DNA from 2 places in the Pseudomonas sp. 5Ae-yellow genome. Region 2 is predicted to be linked to the other one. Evidence: predicted binding sites of a transcription regulator. Region 2 holds the regulator's gene; the other holds the start of a gene.
What was found. The regulator FliA, encoded in region 2, starts transcription of late flagellar genes. The targets are predictions, from matches to a motif close to CTAAAGTTTNNNNNNNNNNNGCCGNTAA.

Region 1: H4J77_RS11515 (flagellin) is a predicted target of FliA. The motif match lies at 1,692-1,719, and genes of this name have one in related genera.

The regions. Positions count from the first base shown of each region.
Region 1 covers NZ_JACGWE010000016.1:33,901-37,281, forward strand. The annotation lists gene H4J77_RS11515 (flagellin) at 39-1,460, opposite strand; gene H4J77_RS11520 (alpha/beta fold hydrolase) at 1,969-3,057, shown strand; gene H4J77_RS11525 (SDR family NAD(P)-dependent oxidoreductase) at 3,101-3,381, opposite strand, start outside.
Region 2 covers NZ_JACGWE010000006.1:82,045-85,425, reverse strand. The annotation lists gene H4J77_RS05990 (chemotaxis protein CheA) at 1-294, opposite strand, end outside; gene H4J77_RS05985 (protein phosphatase CheZ) at 470-1,264, opposite strand; gene H4J77_RS05980 (chemotaxis response regulator CheY) at 1,286-1,663, opposite strand; gene H4J77_RS05975 (RNA polymerase sigma factor FliA) at 1,886-2,620, opposite strand; gene fleN (flagellar synthesis regulator FleN) at 2,620-3,381, opposite strand, start outside.

The DNA of each region.
Region 1 (3,381 bases), on a different contig from region 2:
GGCGCGCCCTCTCTACGCAATATTACCTCAGTTTACCCTTAGCCCAACAGGCTGAGGACCGCCTGTGGCAACTGGTTGGCCTGAGCCAGCATCGCAGTACCAGCCTGCTGCATGATCTGGTTTTTGGCCAGGTTGGCAGACTCAGCAGCGTAGTCGGTATCCATGATGCGAGCGCGTGCTGCTGAAGCGTTCTCACCAATGTTTTGCAGATTGCTGATGGTCGAATCAAAACGATTCTGTACCGCACCGAGGTCAGCTCGCTGGCTGTCGATACTAGCCAAAGCCGCATCAATAATGGAGAGTGCGTCTTGAGCACCGTCCTGAGACCTAATGTCGATAGTGTTAACCGAGGCCAAAGTTGACGTAGTGCCTGCCGAAGTAATGGCCGCAGTAGTACCAGTCCCACCAGTCACAGTGAAAGCATCGCTCGAACTGAACTTAAGCTCAGAGTTAACAACCACTCCGCCCACGTCCACAACATCGCTAGCGCCAACAGTGCCCCCGGTTGCATTAGCAATAGTCAACGTACCAGAGGCAGTACCTTCAGCACGAATACCTTCTACGCCTTCAGCTGAAACAGTGAGCTTATTGGTAGTGCTATCAAACGTTGCAGAATAGCCATCTTTGCCGATAGCAGCTGCAAGCTCCTTCGCACTGCCATTGTATTTGCTGAGATCATACTCTGTATCCCCAACAAACAACGTACCTGTGTCAGCTGCAGTAAAGTTCGCTAATTCTACAGAGACCTTAGTAGATACTTCGACACCCGTCCCCAAAGCGTTAAGTGTAGCTGCTGCATCCTTTGCGTTTTGTGTTGAGACGTCAGTTCCAACAGAGGTGCCGAGGTTGCCGCTCAATACCATGTCGGTTGCACCAGTAGCAACGCCATACGCCGTACCGGCAGCAGCCGCTGCACCGAACACACCACCAGCACCAGATTTCACGTTCTCACCAAGTTTGCCGCTTGATGCATCTGACAAGCTTACTGAGATAGTCTCATTTGCGTTAGAACCCACTTGGAAGCTCTTACTTCCAAAAGTCCCGTCCAGCAGCTTCTGAGTACCGAATGAAGTCGTATCAGCGATTCGAGTTAGCTCGCTTTGCAATGAAGAAACTTCTTTCTGCAGTGAATCACGGTCTACATCGCTGTTGCTACCGTTGGCAGCCTGAAGAGACAGATCACGCATGCGCTGGAGGATATTTGTAGACTCTTGCAAAGCACCTTCAGCGGTCTGCGCGATAGAGATACCATCGTTTGCGTTTTTTACCGCAACACCCAGACCGTTGATCTGACTGGTCAGACGGTTGGATATCTGCAGGCCAGCAGCATCATCTTTGGCGCTGTTGATGCGCGAACCGGAAGACAGACGCTCCAGAGAAGTAGACAGGTTGCTGGAAGACGAGCTCAGGTTACGCTGAGCGTTCAGGGAAGCGATGTTGCTGTTGACTGTAAGAGCCATGATAAATACCTCGACCTAGTGTTGTTTGCCTGAGCTTGCGACTCGCGGGCCGGCTTTGCCCAGGCACCCATTGAGTTCGCATTCGATTACTTTATCGGCATCCCTGTCAGGACCTTTAGGGTTTTTGCTGAATTATTTTTGCTGTGCTTTGCAAGCGCTCAGCTAACCCAGAACACCCTAAACGCACCTGACATGGTTTTGACGCCAATCAGATGCTCCGCCGATGACTATTTATCGACGGGGTGAGGAATAACTTTAGGGCGAGTGTTGCACGGGCCTGATTTCGGCTGGGCATGGTCCTCCCGTAGATCGTACCCATGCTCCAGCGCGGGAACGCGCACGGTCTGAGTAACGCTGGTTGCAGCAGGGACGCTGAGCGTCCTGGACTGCATTCCCACGCGGAGCGCGGGAACGACCGGAATCCCGCGGCAGCGTGCTCTACTACATGATCGTTCCCATGCTCGGCGTGGGAACGCACGCATTCTGGGCGACTCGGGTAGCAGGAGGGATGCTAAGCGCCCCGCGCTGCATTCCCACGCCGAGCATGGCAGCGATCAGTTCAGCGATTCCCGCTCAGCGCACCGCCCTACATTACATCTGCATGAAGATTGCCCCAGCGGTACAGCCATGCAACACCCCTGTAACCTCCGTGGGGTTAGCTGGTGTCATTTCCAGACCCGTGTGCCAAGGCGCACGCCAACAGACTGACGCCGAGGTACCCATGTACGCTGAAAAAGCCGTTATTCGCGTGCACCGAGATTTAAAGGTGCACACCTGGTTCTACCCCAATCCCACCGCCGAATCGACCATCATCCTAGTCAATGGCTCACTGGCGACAAGTGCGTCCTTCGGGCAGACCTTGCGCTATCTGAGGCCACTATTCAACGTTGTACTCTTTGATCAACCTTACAGTGGGCATTCACGGGCACACAACAGCAACCACCTGCTAATCGGCAAAGAAGATGAGGCGCTGATCCTGCTGGATCTGATTGAACATTTCTGTGTTGACCAAGTGCTGTCCTTCTCTTGGGGCGGGGTCGCTACCATGCTGGCACTGGCCCAGCGCCCTGATCGCATCAAGCGCGCGACAATCACCTCTTTCTCGCCCATCATCAACCCGGCGATGCATGACTATCTATCACGCGGCAAAACCTATCTTGCTGCCTGTGATCGTCAGCAGATCGGCAATCTGATCAATGAAACCATTGGCGAGCACCTGCCACCGCTGTTCAAACGCTGCAACTTCCGACATGTCAGCAGTCTGGATGAGCATGAGTACGCGCAGATGTTGCTGCATATTCGCCAGGTGCTGGAGCTGGACAGTAGTCAGTACATGAGTTGCGTGAGCAATATTGATATTCCGCTGCTGTTTATCAATGGAACCTGGGACAAGTACACCAGCGTGGATGATGCGCTGCACTTTGCTGATCTGGCGCCCCGCGCGACCTTCGTGCGTATCGCGCATACCGGGCACTTTCTGGACTTGGAGCACAAGACAGCCTGGCAGGACACCAGAGCGGCAATCGAAGAATTTGTGTTTGGCGAGGCCCAGCAGACAATACACCAGCCACATCACCGGCTGGCGATGGTTGGCTGAACAGCCTGCACTCAAAAAAAAGAGCTGCAGGCTGTCGCGGCGATCAGGGATTCATTGAGTCGAACACGGTGGTTTCAGCATCCGCCGCTTGGGCACGCAGGCCGATCAGCTGCTTGATCTTGCGGTGCGGGAATACGTAGAACTGGTCAGCTTCTACCGCCTTGAGGGTTTGCTCGGCGATGTCCGGCGCTTGAATCTTGCCCTTTTGCACTGCGGCTTTGGTCATTTCGGTGCGTTTGAGCATCATCTCGCTGGGCGTGATGGTATCTGCCATATCCGCAGGCCGGTTGCGCTGCGAATCGGAGATGCCGGTGGGGAAGAAGG
Region 2 (3,381 bases):
TGCGTCAAGCGCCTGCAGTACCACGTCCATCAAGTCGGAGGTAACAGGACGCTCGCCCTTGCGCAGAATATCAAACACGTTTTCCGCGATATGGCAGCAGGCTACCAGGGCATCGAGCTGCAGGAACCCAGCACCACCTTTGACGGTATGGAAACCGCGAAAAATGGCATTGAGCAGTTCCTTGTCTTCGGGACGGTTCTCCAGCTCAACCAGCTGCTCAGACAAAAGTTCGAGAATTTCACCTGCCTCGACCAGAAAGTCCTGGAGAATCTCTTCATCCGCATCGAAACTCATGCACCCACTCCCCTCGGGCGTGTTAACAGTAAACGGGCATACGTCGGGCGCTAATAGTGCTGCTTGCACGCAGTCCGTTGTTATCAGTCGTCAATCCGGAACCAGAAAACCTAACCACTCTACATTCTGCCTGACTGCAACCAGCACGCTGCGCGCTGGCGTTTATCTGTAGGAGTCAGAATCCCAAGCTGGATAGAAGGTCGTCAACTTCATCCTGACCGGATACAACGTCTTCTCTTGTATCGGCATGAATCTGCGGACCTTCACCTTTAGTTGTAGGTTTTTTTGTCTCGCTGACTGTTTCGGTATGACTTACGCCGGTAATACGGTCAACTTGACCGGCCATACGCACCAGGTTGAGCAAACTCTCCTCAACGTCATGCACCAGTGTAATAACCCGCTTGATTACCTGACCGGTCAAATCCTGGTAATCCTGTGCGATCAGAATATTGTTGAGATCGCCCGACACATCGGTGCTGGTAGTCTCGACCTTGTCCAGAAAGTCATCCATGCGCTTGTACAGCTCACGAAACTCATCAGCGGCCATTTCGCGGCGCTGCAACCGCTGCCAATCAGCACGCAGTGACGTTGCTTCCGCACCCAAACCAGAGACCTTGGGCGCAATATTTTCGACCAGATCCATAGTACGGTTAGCTGCTTTATCAGTCAGCTTTACGACGTAATCCAAACGATCAGAGGCGTCAGAAATCTTTGAGGTGTCGTTTACGTCATCCAGCGCGTGAGTGGTATCGATCTGGAAGTTGACGATGGAATTGTGCAGTGCTCGGGTCAGCTGCCCGACCTCATGATAGAGGCCGCGATCACGCGCCTGATTGATTGCGTGGATCACCAGCAGGGCTTCGGCAAAGTCGCCTTGCTCTAAATGATCGACCAGTTGGCGCGCGTTATCCTTCAGGGAATGTTCAAATTCCTGAGCAGTCGCCTGGCCGGGATCCTTACTTAACGACATAACCTGTACCCCGGTTGATTATTATTTTGCCTGTACGCGCTCAAAAATCTTTTCGATTTTTTCTTTCAAGGCTTGAGCGGTGAAGGGCTTGACTACATAACCATTAACGCCAGCCTGAGCAGCTTCGATGATCTGGTCACGTTTGGCCTCAGCCGTCACCATTAGCACCGGCAAATGTTTAAGCCGATCATCAGCGCGCACCGCACGCAACAGATCGATGCCACTCATGCCGGGCATATTCCAGTCAGTCACCAGAAAATCGAAATTGCCGCTTTGCAACATAGGCAAAGCGGTGTTGCCATCATCGGCTTCTGCCGTGTTGGTAAAACCCAGGTCGCGCAACAGGTTCTTGATAATGCGCCTCATCGTTGAAAAATCATCAACGATGAGAATTTTCATATTCTTGTCCAAGTCGACCTCCGTACAAACCAGGGAAAGTGCAGGCCTGCACCCCGAAACCCATTGCAATGGCCAAACTAGCCGTTAAAAGAAATTCTGAGCAGCCCACTGCGACACAACCCGCTGCTCACAACATCTTCATGTTTACGTCATTAAAACAGGATAAGGCGCAGTGCTGCTGTGTTGAGCAGCCAGTGCATTGTCCGGATGCTGGCGACAAAATCAATCATTTCGCCAACTTGTTAACCTTGCTCGCAACCGCGCGGCACACTGGCTGTGTAACTGACTGACGCGAGACTCGCTCACACCCAGTACAGCTCCTATCTCCTTGAGGTTTAACTCTTCGTCGTAATACAGCGACAGCAGCAATCGCTCACGCTCAGGCAAACTGTCGATAGCCTCAGCCAATGCCACGCGAAAACGCTCGTCCTGCAACCCCGAAAAAGGTTCATAGTCACCCTGGACATCAGCCGGCGCACCGCTTTCCAGCAAGTCATCAAAGCTAAACAACTTGCTACCGGCAGTGTCATTGAGAATTGAATAATATTCCTCAAGGCTCATATCAAGTTCGGCAGCAACCTCGTGATCTTTAGCGTCACGACCTAAACGAGATTCCACTGAGCGCATTGCATCACTCACCATGCGCGTATTTCGATGCACAGAGCGTGGCGCCCAATCGCCCTTGCGCACCTCATCAAGCATAGAGCCTCGGATGCGAATGCCAGCGTAGGTTTCGAAGCTGGCGCCCTTGCCAAAATCAAATTTCCGCGAGGCCTCGAGTAGACCTATCATTCCGGCCTGCATCAGATCGTCAACCTGCACACTGGACGGCAAGCGACCAAGCAGATGATAAGCAATACGTTTTACCAACGGAGCATATTGCTCAACGAGTCGATCCTGATTATTTGCAGAACTTTGTGCTCGTGTATACATGCTTAATCCGCCAGCCGCTGCAATCATAGGCCTGATCCAGTGGGCCGTACCAGGCGTTCGACAAAGAACTCAAGATGTCCGCGAGGATTCGCCGGCAAAGGCCATGAATCTACTTTTTGCGCAATCGAACGAATCGCCATGGCAGCCTTGCTGCGCGGAAACGCTTCGTAAACTGCACGCTGCTTCTGTACGGACTTGCGTACCGCCTCGTCGAAAGGTACGGCCCCGACGTATTGCAGCGCTACGTCGAGAAACCGGTCAGTTACTTTTGATAGTTTAGCAAAAACCATGCGACCTTCCTGCGGAGTTCCCACCATATTTGCTAATACCCGAAATCGGGTCATGCCATGATCCCGATTCAGCAGCTTGATAAGCGCGTAGGCATCAGTGATTGAGGTCGGTTCATCACAGACAACAACCAAGGCCTCTTGTGCAGCACGCACAAAGCTCACAACCGAATCACCGATACCCGCAGCGGTGTCGACAACCAACACATCGATGTTGTCGCCAATCTCACTGAACGCCTGAATCAGCCCAGCGTGCTCTTGATGGCTCAGGCTAACCATGCTGGCAGCACCCGAAGCAGCAGGTACCACACGAATGCCTCCGGGGCCGTTGATCATTACATCGCGCAGATCACACTTGCCTTCCAGCACGTCAGCCAGAGTAGCTTTGGGCTTTAGCCCCAGCAGTACATCGACATTGGCCAAGCCCAAGTCGGCATCCAGCAGCACTACACGCCGCCCGATATCCGCCAGCGCCAAGCTGAGGTTGACCGACACATT